DNA from 2 places in the Streptomyces sp. LE64 genome. Region 1 is predicted to be linked to the other one. Evidence: riboswitches for the same ligand, from Rfam matches in the RefSeq annotation. Region 1 holds a riboswitch; the other holds the start of a gene.
The links. Region 1 has a riboswitch for glycine ahead of gcvT (glycine cleavage system aminomethyltransferase GcvT). Riboswitches for the same ligand answer to the same signal wherever they lie in the genome.
Positions count from the first base shown of each region.

Region 2: it holds a riboswitch for glycine, as region 1 does, so the genes downstream of both, gcvP (aminomethyl-transferring glycine dehydrogenase) here and gcvT (glycine cleavage system aminomethyltransferase GcvT) in region 1, are expected to answer to the same signal.

Region 1 is NZ_CP199708.1:4,822,111-4,829,676, reverse strand. It holds gene ACSMX9_RS21830 (ABC transporter substrate-binding protein) at 1-1,496, opposite strand, end outside; gene ACSMX9_RS21825 (ABC transporter permease) at 1,556-2,557, opposite strand; gene ACSMX9_RS21820 (enhanced serine sensitivity protein SseB C-terminal domain-containing protein) at 2,936-3,715, opposite strand; gene ACSMX9_RS21815 (enhanced serine sensitivity protein SseB) at 3,896-4,678, opposite strand; gene ACSMX9_RS21810 (AAA family ATPase) at 4,783-5,502, opposite strand; glycine riboswitch at 5,712-5,805, shown strand; glycine riboswitch at 5,806-5,926, shown strand; gene gcvT (glycine cleavage system aminomethyltransferase GcvT) at 5,959-7,074, shown strand; gene gcvH (glycine cleavage system protein GcvH) at 7,248-7,566, shown strand, end outside.
Region 2 is NZ_CP199708.1:540,812-548,377, forward strand. It holds gene ACSMX9_RS02320 (glutamate--cysteine ligase) at 1-1,017, opposite strand, end outside; gene ACSMX9_RS02325 (hypothetical protein) at 1,551-2,129, shown strand; gene ACSMX9_RS02330 (DUF5999 family protein) at 2,468-2,674, shown strand; gene gcvP (aminomethyl-transferring glycine dehydrogenase) at 2,755-5,640, opposite strand; glycine riboswitch at 5,812-5,907, opposite strand; gene ACSMX9_RS02340 (PRC-barrel domain-containing protein) at 6,020-6,403, shown strand; gene ACSMX9_RS02345 (DNA polymerase IV) at 6,313-7,566, opposite strand, start outside.

The DNA of each region.
Region 1 (7,566 bases):
TAGCCCTGCACGGAGGGGAAGTCGGGGCCCCAACCCATGATGATGATGCCGTAGTTCTTGTCCTTGACGATCTTCGGGTTGCCGATGATGCCGGAGGTCTGCGAGCCGTCGTACTTGTCGATCTCGACGGTGATGCCGATCTTCTTCAGCGATGCCTGGAGCGACTCGGCGGTGGCCACCTCGGCCGGCTTGTTGTTGCGGACCGCGACGGTGGTGGTGAACCCGTTCGGCTTGCCGCACTTCTCCAGGGCTTCCTTGGCCTTGGCCACGTCCGGCTTGCCGTCGTTCTTGGCGAGGCCGTACGGGTCGTACTTCTGGCCCTCGGAGCCGGGGACGGCGGGCGGCAGCATGTTGGTGCCGATGTCGCCGCCGGCCATCGGGCCGCCGCGGGCGGTCTGGAGGGACTTGTGGTCGGCGCCGTAGATGACGGCCTTGCGGCACTCGATGTTGTCGAACGGCGCGACCGTCTGCGGGAAGACCGCGTAGCGGATGAAGCCGGAGACCGGGTTGTCCAGGTTGCTCTTGTGCTCGTTGAGGGCCTTGATGCGGCCCTGCGGGGAGAGACCGGTCTGGTTGATGTCCAGGTGGTAGTCACCGGCGAGGATGCGGTTGTCCATCTCGTCGGCGTTGGAGAAGAAGTTCACCGTGATCTTGTCCGGCAGCGCCTTGCGCACCGGGTCCGAGGACTGCTTCCACTCGGTGTTGCGGACGAGGACCAGTTCCTTCTTCGGCGTGTACGACTCGAACTTGTACGGACCCGAGGAGAACGGCCGCAGCTGGTACTTGGACTTGGTGTCCTTGTCCTGGCGGACCGGGGAGGCGGAGGTCAGCGCGAGCATCTCCTCGAAGTCGCTGTTCGCCTCGGGGAGCTTGAAGACGATGGTCTTGTCGTCCGGCGTCTCGATCGCCTTCAGGCCCAGCTTGTCCTTCGCCTTGTCCTTGTACGGGCCCGGGTACTCGCCCTTGGGGTCGAGGACGTCCTTCAGGTAGATCGGCCCGCCGGCCAGCACCTCCTGGGCCCACACCCGCTGGATGCCGTACTTGACGTCCTTGGAGGTGATCGGCTTGCCGTCCTCCCAGGTGATGCCGTCCCGCAGGGTGTACGTGTAGGTCTTGCCGTCGTCGCTGATCTGGGCCCGCGCGGTCGCGAGGTCCGGGGTCAACTCGGTCCCGCTCTTGCCGGGCTCGGTCTTCCCGGTGACCAGCTGGCGGGAGTAGTACCGCTGGAAGTTCCACGCGAAGCCGTAGTAGGCACGGGTGGTGTCCCACGAGTCGGCGTCCTGGGCCCCCGCGAACTTGAGCGTGCCGCCCTTCTTGGTGGAGGCGTTGGCGACCTTGTTGTTGGCCGCGTCGAAGCCCGCGGCCTTGCCCTTGTCCTTGCCGCCGCCGTCGTCGTCGCCTCCGCCGCCGCAGGCAGCCGTGGCCAGCAGCGCCGCCACCACCGCCGTCGCCGCCGCGATCCGCTTGCGCCGTCCTCTGGTGCTGTGAGTGGTCACGATGTCGTTCCTCCGTGTGAGTGTCGCCCGCCGTCGACGGGCCCTTGGGGTACGGCAGTTCAGCGGGTCCCCTTCGGGTCGAGCGCGTCCCGCACGCCGTCGCCGAAGAGGTTGAACGAAAGGACGGTGATGAAGATCGCCAGACCGGGGATGACCATGTACATCGGATCGGCCTGGTAGTAGGCCACCGCGGACGAGAGCATGTCCCCCCACGAGGAGGTGGGCGGTTTGACGCCCACCCCCAGGAAGCTGAGCGCCGCCTCGGTGAGGATGTTGGTGGGGATCATCATCGTCATGTACACGATGATCGGGGCGACCAGGTTGGGCAGCAGTTCCTTGAACAGGATGTAGAACCTGCCGGCGCCGAGGCTGCGGGCCGCCTCCACGTACTCGCGTTCGCGCAAGGAGAGGGTCTGCCCGCGCACCACCCTGCCCACGTAGGGCCAACCGAAGAAGCCGATCACCAGGATCATCACCAGGATGCGGACCCCGGTGCCGGTGAGTCCCAGCAACTGGTTGGGCATCACGGAGACCAGGGCGATGATGAACAGCAGCTGCGGGAACGAAAGCAACAGGTCCATGACACGGCTGATCAGCGCGTCGAGCCAGCCCCCGAAGTAGCCGGCCAGCACCCCGAGCACGGTGCCGATCACCACGGCGACCAGCGCCGAGGCGAAACCGACCAGCAGCGACACCCGGGCGCCGTGCACGATCCGGGCGAAGATGTCGCGCCCCTTGACCGGCTCCACCCCGAACCAGTGGTCCCCGCTGATCCCGCCGAGCGAACCGATCGGCGTGGACATCAACGGGTCGATCAGGTCCTCGTGGTAGGTGTTCGGATCCTCGCCGTACACCTTGGTGATCAGCGGCGCGAGAATCGCCACCAGCACCAGGAGCAGCACCACGGCGCCCCCGAGCAGGGCGAGTTTGTCGCGTTTCAAGCGCTCCCAGGCGATGCGCCCCAGCGAGCGCCCCTGCACCGCCTTCCCGGCGACCGCGGCTGCCTCCTCCGCAGCCGGCGGGGCCGCGTCCGCGGTCGGCTCGTGCAATGGTGCCGTCATCGTGACAAGGACCCCTCTTCTCAACCGGCGGTGACCGTCCCGCAGTTGTCGCCGAGGGCGACCGGGCCGATCCGTCGTGCCCGAGGTCCTCGACGCTCCCACCGGGGGCGGGACCGCGCGACCTCTGGTGCGGGAGTCTTCATCCCGGCTGCGATCCGTAGCCAGACCTGATCCTGAATGGATGCGCAACCGTGATGCAGCCAGGGGGGATCCGTTATCCGAACGGCGCGTAACGCAGCCCGGACGGGGGCACCTTGAGGTTTTCGGCCAAACGCGCGTAGATTCCGGGCATCTTCTCGGCGAGACCGACAGAGAGGGCAGGAAAAGGACAACTCGCCCACCCCGGTCGCTGGTTGACAGAACGGGTCGAGGCGCCCACTATCGCGGCGGGTAACCGTACCCGGCGGTAGGCGAGACGGGAGCGACATGGGATTCGCGGTCGTAGAACGGGCGGGCGTTCGCACCCAACCACAGCGCGACGGGGTCGTAGGCGTCGCCGAGCGCCACGGTGGACACGGCCAGCCCCTCGGGCACCGCGCCGATCGACTGCTGCATCATCAACCGCACCGCGTCGACGGACTGCGGCCCCGTGTCGTACACGTCCAGCCCGATCGCCAGGTACGGGGCGCCGAGCGCCGGCTGCACCCAGGCGCGGCGCAGCGAGCGGACGGCGGGGGTGCGGTGCGCGTTCTGCCCCAGCACCGCGTAGAACTGCGGGATCTCGATGGCGGGTTCGCCGATCCGCAGCGGCCCGGCCGGATGCCGGTCCAGGCCCAGGGCGATCCGCCGCAGGTCCGCCCACGGGACGCCGACCCCGCCGCCGCTGGCGTGCGGGTTGAGCCACAGGCCGTACCGGTCGGGGTAGAGCGCCCGGGCCACCTCGGCGACGGGAGCCACCTCGTAGGAGCGGTTCCATCCGCTCGCGGAGAGTTCCTGGGCCGAGGTCACGCAGGGCGCGTAGCCCAGGCCGTCGAGTTCCATGTTGCCGTACTGGGCGTCCGGCGCTCCGGGCCGGCCGTGCCACAGCAGCATCCGGACCCGGCCGGCGGGGTCGGCGAGGGCGTGCAGCAGTGCCTCGTACGCGTCGTAGCGCCCGGGCGTCACCTGGCGCAGCATGTGCTCGATCCGCCCGGCCGCAGCCGTGCCCGACGCACTCACCCTTGACCGCCCCTTCGACCCGTCGGAACAGCACGGCGCGGTTCCGAACCCGACACGCCCACCGCGGCCCGGCAGGTCGTACGGCCCCGCCCGGCCGTGCCACCCAGCTTAAGCGGCGCCGCCCCGGCGCGGCCGACGCCTCGGTCCCAGGTCCGTCACAGCTGGTGGTATCGGGCGCACTCAGGGCTCCCGCACGTAGAAGGGGCGGAGCTGCTCGCGCATCCAGTCGGCCACCGGGTCCCGCGCCACGTCCAGCAGGATCAGGTTGACCCCCCAGGCGACGGGCACCCGTCCGAGCGCACGTCCCAGCGCGTCCAACGGCAGTTCCCGGGCCGAGCCCTCGCACTGGTCGAGTTCCACCCCGATGAACAGGCTCGGGGCGCCGCCCTCCACGCTGGCCAGGCAGCGGCGGGCGGTGGTGACCGTGCCCACCGCGGCGAACTCCTCCCCGGCGGCGGCGAGGAAGTCCATCGGGTCCTCCTTCCAGTCGGGCGGGAAGAGCCGGACCCGACCGCCGCTGGTGGGGCCGTCCAGGGCGGTGCGACCGGCGCGGCACAGCTCCGCGACGGCCGGCGGCGGCAGCGGAACGCCCACCGTGCCGTCCGGGTTGAGGACCAGGCCGAGTTGGGGCGGCAGTCCGCGGGCGAACTCGACGGCGGGCGCCACGGTGCCGCCCATCCGGTCGCCCACCACCTGGCGGAACTGCTCGGCGGAGGTGAAGACCGGCACGTATGCCTGGCCGTCGACCTCCACGGTGGGCAGGTCCAGGGTGGTGCTGGTGGCGTCCCCGCCGGCCGGCAGCGGCACCCAGATCCGGCTGCGGCCGAGCACCTCGACGATCCGCGGGGCGGCCCCGGGCACCCCCACGGAGGCGGCGAGCACCTCCTCCAACTCGTTCACCGGCCAGGCCCCGGGCGGACCCGGGACCGTGGGGGGCTGGGGCGTCTGGGCCGGAATCTCCATCGTCAACCACCTGCTCGTGCCGCGCTGCGTCTGCGCCAGGCACCCTAACGCGAAGCTCCGGGCGTCCGGCGCCCGTTCGGGCCGGGCGGCGCTGCCGTCCGGGCCTACGCGTCGAAGCGGATGGACCGCAGCGCCCCGCCCGCCGCCCGGTCGAGCAGCACCGCGGAGGAGCAGCCGGCCGGCAGCACCCCGCGCTGCGCGTCCCCCACCAGCCGGCCGATCGCCCGCCGGTGGCGGGCGAAGGCGTACCGGGACACACCCCGGCCCCGCTGGCGCTGCCCGTCGAGGGCGGTGTCCGGCGCCACGTCGAGCAGCAGCAGGTGCAGTCGGGTGCCGCGGGCCCGGGCCTCGCGGGCCAGCCAGCGGCGCACCCACGCCTGGGTGCCGCAGTCGTGGACCACCACGCTCTCCCCGGAGCGCAGCGCCCGCCGCAAGCCGGCGAAGTGCGCGACCCGCACCAGCGGCCGGTACAGGGCGTACGGCAGGGCGGCGGGCATCCGGCGGGCCCAGCGGTCGCGGGTGTCCTGGGAGTCGATGCGCCGGGCCGGGGCGACGGGGGTCGCGAGGGCGGCGCGGACGAGGCTGACCGAGGTGTCGCGGACCGTGCGCGACATCAGCGTGGACTTGCCGCTGCCCGGCAGCCCGGACACCACCACCAGGTCACCGGGGGCGAACCGGAGCGCGTGCGGCCCGCGGCCGGCCCGGTCCCGTAGGTCCCGGACCACCGCGGCGGCCCGCTCCGCGCGCGCCCGCGCGGCGGCGGCACCCGCCTGCTCGGGCAGCGCCACGCCAGCGGCGCTCGCGTACCCCCTCGTCGTGTTCACCGTGATCGTCCCCTCCAGTCCGTCACGTGAGCCTTCCCCGTAGAGTGTAAAGAGCGGGTAATTTCGCGGGTCCGGATCGCGTACGGATACGGCCACGGGCCCGTGACGGGAACTGCCCCGGGCCGATGCCGCGGGGTCGGGGGGACGCCGCCCTGCCCAAGGCGGCGCGGGCGTGCAATGATGTGCCCGCCAACTGCATACCGGCCGCTTGAACCCGCGCGGGAGAGCCCCCGGCCGTACCGGGGCGCCGAAGGAGCAAGTCCCTCCCTTGAATCTCTCAGGCCCAGATACCGCGCGGGCGAGGCACATCTGAAAAGCGGACCGCGACGTCGTACGCGCGGTCCCACCCAAGGTGCAAACCGGACCGCCGCCCAGCGGCGTGGCTCCCGGCGAACCTCTCAGGTCCGATGACAGATGGGGAGGACCATCTCGCCGTCATGCCCTGGGAGCACCTTCATGAGCACCGCCCCCCGCCGTACCGCGCTGGACGCGCTGCACCGATCGCTCGGTGCCACCATGACCGACTTCGCGGGCTGGGACATGCCCCTGCGCTACGGCAGCGAACGGGACGAGCACCACGCCGTGCGCACCCGCGCCGGGCTGTTCGACCTCTCCCACATGGGGGAGATCACCGTCACCGGCACGCAGGCGGTGGACCTGCTGGACCACGCGCTGGTCGGCAACCTCGGCACCGTCGCCACGGGGCGCGCCCGGTACACGATGATCTGCCGCGAGGACGGCGGCATCCTGGACGACCTGATCGTCTACCGCACCGGGGAGACGGAGTACCTGGTGGTCGCCAACGCCGGCAACGCCCAGACGGTGCTGGACGCGCTGCGCGAGCGGGCCGCGGGCTTCGACGCGGAGGTCCGCGACGACCGGGACGCCTACGCGCTGATCGCGGTGCAGGGCCCCGAGGCGCCGGGCGTCCTGGCCGCCGTCACGGACGCCGACCTGGACGGGTTGAAGTACTACGCCGGGCTGCCCGGCACGGTCGCCGGGGTCCCCGCGCTGATCGCCCGCACCGGCTACACCGGGGAGGACGGCTTCGAACTCTTCGTCGCTCCCGAGCACGCGGAGGGCGTGTGGCGGGCGCTCACCAAGGCGGGCGCCCCGGTCGGGCTGGTGCCCTGCGGACTGTCCTGCCGGGACACCCTGCGCCTGGAGGCGGGCATGCCGCTGTACGGGCACGAGCTGACCACCGGGCTGACCCCCTTCGACGCGGGTCTCGGCCGGGTGGTGAAGTTCGAGAAGGAGGGCGACTTCGTCGGCCGGGCGGCGCTGGAGGCCGCCGCCGAGAAGGCCGCGGCGAACCCCCCGCGCAAGCTGGTCGGCCTGGTCGCCGAGGGCCGGCGGGTACCGCGCGCCGGGTTCGCGGTGGTCGCGGACGGCACGGTGATCGGCGAGGTCACCTCGGGCGCGCCCTCCCCCACCCTCGGCCAGCCGATCGCCATGGCGTACGTCGACGCCGCGCACGCCGAGCCGGGCACCGCCGGGGTCGGGGTGGACATCCGCGGTACGCACGAGCCGTACCGGGTGGTGGCACTGCCCTTCTACCGCCGCCGGAAGTAGTTTCCGCGCGCACCACCGGGCCCGCCCGGATGCACCGCGCTCCGGTTCCACCGGGTCCCCGCGCGGTACATGACGTTCGCCGCCCGTGCGCCGGGACGCGCATCCCGGCGCTCGTCTCACATGCCAGACATCCCGTTCCTCAGCACTCCCCCGCGTACAGGAGAATTCCCACCATGAGCAACCCCCAGCAGCTTCGCTACAGCAAGGAGCACGAGTGGCTGTCGGCCCCCGACGGCGAAGGCGTGGCCACGGTCGGCATCACCGAGTTCGCCGCCGGTGCGCTCGGTGACGTCGTCTACGCCCAGCTCCCCGAGGTGGGCCAGCAGGTGACCGCGGGCGAGACCTGCGGCGAGCTGGAGTCGACGAAGTCGGTCAGCGACCTGTACTCCCCGGTGACCGGCGAGGTCACGGAGTCCAACCAGGACGTGGTGGACGACCCGTCCCTGGTGAACTCCGCGCCCTTCGAGGGCGGCTGGTTGTTCAAGGTGCGGG
Region 2 (7,566 bases), 4.3 Mb from region 1:
CGGCAGCACCCGGTTCTCCACCCGCAGGTGGGGCACCCCGTCGGCGACGCCGTACACCGGGCGGTTCCACCGGTACACGGTGCCGTTGTGCAGTACCAGTTCGGCGAGCGAGGGCACCCCGCCCCCGTCGAGCACCTTCAGCGGGTCCTCGTCGTCGCAGATCGACAGCAGCGGCGGGAAGAACCGCAGGTTCTCCTCGAACAGGTCGTACGGCGAGTCGATCCAGCGTTCCCCGAACCAGGTGCGCGGCCGGACGCCCTGGGCCGCCAGCTCCGGCGGACGGGTGTCGATGGACTGCTGGAACAGCGGCGGCCGGGATTCGCACCACAGTTCCCGGCCGAACAGGAAGGGCGAATTGGCCCCCAGGGCGATCTGCACCCCCGCCACGGCCTGAGCCGCGTTCCACACCCCCGCGAACCGGGCCGGGGTCACCTGGAGGTGGAGTTGCACCGAGGTGCAGGCGGCCTCGGGGGCGATCGACTCCGAGGTGCAGGTGAGACGTTCCACGCCGTCGATGTCGAGGAGGAAGCTCTCTCCCCGGGCGGCGACGATCTGCTCGTTGAGCAACGTGTAGCGATCCGCCTCGGAGAGGTTCGCCGGCACCAGGTCACCCTGGGTGAGCGTGGGGAGGATCCCGATCATCACGATTCCGGCATCGACTTCGTTCGCCTTCCGGTGGGCGTAGGAGAGACCGGTGCGGAGTTCTTCCGCCAACTGGTCCAACACCCGTCCGCCGAGCCGGTGGGGCGCGATATTGACTTCCAGGTTGAACATGGCCAGTTCGGTCTGGAAATCCCGGCTCGCGATCCGTTCGAGGACTTGCGCATTCATCATCCGCGGCAACCCGTCCGGCCCGGCGAGATTGAGCTCGATCTCCAGTCCCATGAGGTTCTTGGGACGGTCGAAGCGCTCCTCGTCCAGGAGTCGCCCGAGCCCCGTCAGACACTGTCGGAGCTTCTCCCGGTACCGCTGCCGATCGGACAGGTCGACCACACCCGCTACGACCTTCTCCCCCATCGAAGTATTCCCTCCTCGAAGTGGGCAGCCCACCGTCTGGCCGCGTCGTCCTCGGGGATGATGCCCAGACGCGGCCATCGGTAACGTCCCGCCGCCGCCACCTGGCCCCGCCACCACGGGCGTGTTCCGCATTGGGCGCTTTCACGAGGCAATGGACGCTGCGCACGGGAACACCCACAAGGTCGAGCAGAAGGGATAGCCGCGCTCTCGCAAAGCCTGCCGAATTGTGGCGCAAAACGGCAAGGAGAATCAGCCGCCCCACCCCACAAAACAACACGAGGTCACAGAGTCGAACGCATCGCGAATGGGGATAAAAAAGCCCGACCCACCGGCCAGAAGACCTCTTGCTCGGGCCGGTTCGATCAGCTAGCCGAATCATCGAACGAACGCGCATCGTATAAACTTCGCTACCGAGGCAGAGAGTTGGCGTTCGCGGCCCTGTCCCACCGCTCCCGCTTCCTCTGACCCCGTGCGCTGACAGTGCTGTCCGCGCTTCCTGGTTCCGCCTGCCGGTGAATGAGAGGCGACCCACCATGCCGCTGGTCTATCCCCCAGCCCCCGCGCCCACTCTGAGTAGCGTCATCACGGCACTGGGATCCCCCACCGCCGTTCACGAGGCCCGCACCCCCACCCTGCGTTCCGCGCAGGGCGCCGTCGCGGCGGAACTCCCGCTGCCCGTCCACGTACTCGACCGACTCGTGCCCGGGACCCGCGCCAGCCTCGCGGGCTGGCGCTACACGATCCGGTGCGACGGCAGGTCGGTGGCCGCAGCGGACACCGTCCTCACCCCGGACGGCTGGGTCTTCTCCCACTTCTTCGAGGGCCCGTACATCGCCTCCACCGAACGCGCCGTGCGCCAGGCGGAATCCCTCCAGACCCCCCACCAGCCCCGACTGCTGTCGCTCCCCGGCTTGTACATGCTGACCCTGTGGCTGCACGGCGACCCCGCGGCGGACCCGGCGGTGGGCAGCCCCGCCCCCGACGACCTGCTCGTCCCCCTGGCGCCGGCGCCCCCGGGGGTGCCGGCCCACCGCGTCCACCGGGTGGACGAACTGCTGCCCGCCCTGGGGCACCGGCTCGCGCCGGCACCTCCGCTCGCCGCGCCGGCCTGACCCGCTCTGCGAGGGACCCCACGGCGTCCCGTGGTTCCCGTGCGCGACCGGCGGCCCCGCTGCTCACTCCGAGCACCGGGGCCGTTCCCCTCCGTTTCCGGCCCAGACGGACTAGCCCTTTCCGACCATGGCGAACCCTCCTTTGGGACAGGCCATGTGGGCTGAACCATCCTTGCGGGTGATACGCGTCTAGCGAGTAAGAACCGGCTGCGACGAAATCCCTGCGGAATCACGCCCGTGCGGCAACACTGGAATCAGACCGACGACACGGGCGGCGGCACGTCTCCTCGTTCCGCCGCAGCACGGACGTCACACCGCAGCGAAAGAGCGCTTCCACCATGTGCCAGCATCAGCCATCGTGCCCGACGGCGGAGTCCGCCGACCGTGAGGCCGCGCTCGCCGTGGCCCACCGCCCCGAACAGGGGTGGAGTCTCCTCTGCAACGGCGTCCTGCACTTCGAGGACACCGGTGAACTCCTACCCAACGGCGAAGTCATCGCGCCTCGTCGCCCACTGGGCGCGGACGGGGTGATGACGGCGGCCTGAGCCCGCCGGTGCTGACGGACCGGTCGGGCGACCCGTGGCCGCCCGACCGGTCCGTCAGCATGTCAAGCCCTGCCGGCGGTTCACTCCCCGTAGGCGTCCACCGGCGGGCAGGAGCACACCAGGTTGCGGTCGCCGTACGCCTGGTCGATCCGCCGCACCGGCGGCCAGTACTTGTCCGCGGGCGACACCCCGGCCGGGAAGACCGCCACGTCCCGCTCGTAGGGGTGCTCCCACACGCCGGCCAGGGAACGTGCGGTGTGGGGCGCGTTGCACAGCGGGTTGTCCTCGGCCGGCCACTGTCCGGACGCCACCTTCTCGATCTCCGCCCGAATGGCGATCATCGCCTCGCAGAAGCGGTCGAGTTCCGTGAGGTCCTCGCTCTCGGTGGGCTCGATCATCAGGGTGCCCGCCACCGGGAACGACATCGTGGGCGCGTGGAAGCCGTAGTCGATCAGCCGCTTGGCCACGTCGTCGACCGTCACGCCGGTCGCCTTGGTGAGCGGCCGCAGGTCGATGATGCACTCGTGGGCGACCAGACCTCCCGGACCGGTGTAGAGGACCGGGTAGTGCGGCTCCAGGCGCTTGGCGACGTAGTTCGCGGACAGCACCGCCACCTGGGTGGCCCGCTTGAGCCCTTCACCGCCCATGAGGCGCACGTACGCCCAGGAGATGGGCAGGATCCCCGCCGAACCCCACGGCGCGGCCGAGATCGGCCCCACGCCCGTGTCCGGTCCGGCCGCCGGCTGGAGCGGGTGGTTCGGCAGATGGGGTGCGAGATGGGCTCGCACCGCCACCGGCCCGACCCCGGGCCCGCCGCCCCCGTGCGGGATGCAGAAGGTCTTGTGCAGGTTCAGGTGCGAGACGTCGCCGCCGAACCGCCCCGGCTTGGCCAGCCCGACCAGCGCGTTGAGGTTGGCGCCGTCGACGTAGACCTGGCCGCCCGCATCGTGCACGGCCGCGCAGATGTCGGCGACGTGCTCCTCGAACACCCCGTGCGTCGACGGATACGTGATCATCAGGACGGCCAGTTCCTCGCGGTGCCGCTCGATCTTGGCCCGCAGGTCGTCGACGTCCACCTCGCCGTCGTCGGCGGTCGCCACGACGACCACCCGCATCCCCGCCATGACCGCGCTCGCCGCGTTCGTCCCGTGCGCCGAGGAGGGGATCAGGCAGACCGTGCGCTGTTCCTCCCCGCGCGCCCGGTGGTAGCCGCGCACCGCGAGCAGACCGGCCAGTTCGCCCTGCGACCCCGCGTTCGGCTGGAGGGACACCTTGTCGTAGCCGGTGACCTCGGCGAGCCGGTCCTCCAGTTCCCGGATCAGCGTCAGGTACCCCTGGGCCTGCTCGGCGGGGGCGAAGGGGTGCAGCTGCCCGAACTCCGGCCAGGTGACCGGTTCCATCTCGGTGGTGGCGTTCAGCTTCATCGTGCAGGAACCGAGCGGGATCATGCCCCGGTCGAGGGCGTAGTCCCGGTCGGAGAGCCGGCGCAGGTAGCGCAGCATCGCCGTCTCGGAGCGGTACTGGTGGAAGACGGGGTGCGTCAGGTAGTCGTCGGTGCGCAGCAGCGCCGCCGGCAGGGCGTCCGGGACCGTTGCGTCCAAACCCTCGACGTCGGCGTCGGCTCCGAAGGCGGTCCAGACCGTCCCGAGTTGCTCGCGGGTGGTGGTCTCGTCGCAGGCCACGCCGACGTGGTCGGCGTCCACCAGCCGCAGGTTGACCCCGTCCTCGCGGGCCGCGGCCACGACGGCGGCGGCCCTGCCGGGCACCCGTGCCGTCACCGTGTCGAAGAACGCGCCGTGCACCACCTCGACACCGGCGGCCCGCAGGCCCGCCGCGAGGACCGCGGCGTGGCGGTGGGTGCGGCGGGCGATGGTCCGCAGGCCCTCCGGCCCGTGGTACACGGCGTACATACCGGCCATCACGGCGAGCAGCACCTGGGCGGTGCAGATGTTGCTGGTGGCCTTCTCGCGGCGGATGTGCTGTTCGCGGGTCTGGAGCGCGAGCCGGTAGGCGCGGTCGCCGTCGCGGTCGACGGACACGCCGACGAGCCGGCCGGGCAGGTTGCGGGCGAACTTCTCGTGCACCGCCAGGTAGCCGGCGTGCGGGCCGCCGAAGCCCATGGGCACGCCGAAGCGCTGGGTCGTGCCGACGGCGATGTCCGCGCCCAGTTCGCCGGGCGGGGTCAGCAGGGTGAGGGCGAGCAGGTCGGCGGCGACGGTGACGACGGCGCCCAGTTCGTGGGCCTGTTCGATGACGGGGCGCAGGTCGAGCACGGCCCCGGAGGCCCCCGGGTACTGGAGCAGGACGCCGGTGACGCCCCGCTCGGCGACCTCGGTGGGGATGCCGGCGGTCAGGTCGGCGACGACGACCTCCACCCCGGTGGGTTCGGCGCGGGTTCGGATGACGGCGACCGTCTGGGGCAGGGTGTCCGCGTCGACGAGGAAGACGCCGCCCTTGACCTTGCCGACCCGGCGGGAGAGCGCCATGGCCTCGGCGGCGGCGGTCCCCTCGTCCAGGAGGGAGGCTCCGGACGTGGGCAGCCCGGTCAGTTCGGCCACCGTCGTCTGGAAGTTCAGCAGGGCCTCCAGGCGGCCCTGCGAGATCTCCGGCTGGTACGGCGTGTAGGCGGTGTACCAGGCCGGGTTCTCCATGACGTTGCGGAGGATGACCGGCGGGGTGAAGGTGCCGTAGTAACCCAGGCCGATCATGGAGCCGAGGACGTCGTTGCGGTCGGCGAGGGAGCGCAGTTCGGCGAGGACCTCGGCCTCGGTGCGGGCCGCCGGCAGGTCGAGCGCCTCGGCGTTCTTGATGACGTCGGGGACCGCGGTGGCCGTCAGTTCGTCCAGCGAACCGTACCCGACCTGGGCGAGCATCTTGGCACGGGCTTCCGCATCGGGGCCGATGTGGCGCCGCTCGAACGGAATGCCCTGTTCGAGCTGGGAGAGCGGGGGACGGTTGACAGTCATTGCGGGGGCCTCCTGGTCGGTACGACCTGCGAGGGGCACCATGACGCGGGTGCCCGGACGGCCTCCCCCTCTGTCATCTCAACCTGAGAGCTTCACCGGGCGCGCGGCCCGACTTTCACCGTCGGTGAGGGCGGAGGTCCGGAAACCGCCCGCCCTGCTTTCCAGAGTGACCTCACCCGCGCGGTACTGGGGCCTGAGAGATTCCGGGGAGGATTTGCTCCTTCGGCGCCCCCGACCGTGGCCGGGGAGCTCTCCCGCACGGGGTCGACAGCCGCTTCCAGCCTACCAGCGGCTCTTCGCACGGGGCTTCGAGTGGCCGCCTGCGGAAATGTGCTCTTTCGTGGTGCTGACGGATGAGTTGCGACGAGCTGGAGGGCACGTGCAGACCGACATCGATCCGCGCAACCTGATCGGCCGCAAGGCGTTCGACCTCCACGGTACGAGGATCGGCACCGTGGACGAGGTCTACCTCGACGACGCCACGGGAGTGCCGGAGTGGGCGGCGATCCGGACGGGTCTGTTCAGCCGGGACGCGTTCGTCCCCCTGGAGCCCAGCGAACTGGTGGCGGGCACCCTCCGGGTTCCCTTCGAGCGCGCCCTGATCAGGGACGCCCCGGACTTCGGCGTGGGACGCCACCTCTCCCCCGAACAGGAGCTGCGGCTCTACCACCACTACGGGCTCGACGTGGCCTCCCCCGGCCCCGATGTCGGCGAGTGGGCCGCCGGCCCGGGGGACGAGCCCGAGCCGTCCGGGGAGCGGTAACCGTCCGCCACCAGGGGGACCGGGTCGGAGGGGGTGAGGTCGGGGTCGTCCACGGCGAAGGTCCGCACCCGGCCCGGCGGGGAGTCCGGGGTCTCGAAGCGCACCGTCACCCGCCCCACCCCGCTGCCCTGGACCCAGCCCGGCCCGTGGACGGCGTGGTGGACGTCGTGTCCGGCCGCCCACCGGGAGGACGCGCGGGCGGGCGACGCGGGGTCCTGCGGGCCTTCGGCCCCCGGATCGGCCTCCGCGTCGTCGGGCACCTCGGGCGGGTGCTCCCCGGCTGCCTGCGCGAACAGGTCCTCCTGGGTGTAGTCGGCGAGGCCGCTGACGCCCACGCCGAGGAGCCGCACGCCGCCGGTGGTGTCCACCGACTCCAGCAGGCGGCCGGCCGCCTCGCGGACCACCCTGGGGTCGTCGGTGGGGCCGCGCAGCGTCTCGGAGCGGGTGAGCGTCGAGAAGTCGTAGCGGCGCACCTTGAGCACCACGGTGCGGCCCGAATGGCCGGAGTCCCGCAGCCGTCGCACGCACCGTTCGGCGAGCCGTTGCACCTCCAGCCGCACCCGGGTCCGGTCGTGGATGTCGACGTCGTACGTGTCCTCCACGGACACCGACTTCGTCTCCCGTTCGGCCACCACCGGCCGCTCGTCGCGGGCGAGGGCCATCGCGTACAGGCCCGCCCCGTGGGCCTTGCCCAGCAGCCGCACCAGTTCGTCCTCACCGGCCTCGGCGAGTTCGCCGACGGTGCTGATGCCCGCCCGGCGCAGGTGGTCGCCGGTGGCGGGCCCCACCCCCGGCAGCACCCGGACCGCCATGGGGGCCAGCAGGGCCCGTTCGGTGCCCGCCCGCACCAGCAGCAGACCGTCCGGTTTGGCCTCCTCCGATGCGATCTTGGCGACCATCTTGGAGGCGGCCAGCCCGACCGACCCGGTCAGCCCCGTGGCAGCCCGGATGTCGGCGCGCAGTCGGGTGCCCACCGCGCGGGCGGACGCCTCGTCCCGGGCCGTGTCGCCCGCCTCCAGGTCCACGAAGGCCTCGTCCAGGCTGAGCGGCTCCACCAGCGGGGACAACTCCCGCAACATGCTCATCACCCGGTCGCTGATCTCCCGGTAGAAGCCGAAGCGGGGCACCAGGTAGGCGGCGTTCGGAGCGAGCCTGCGGGCCTG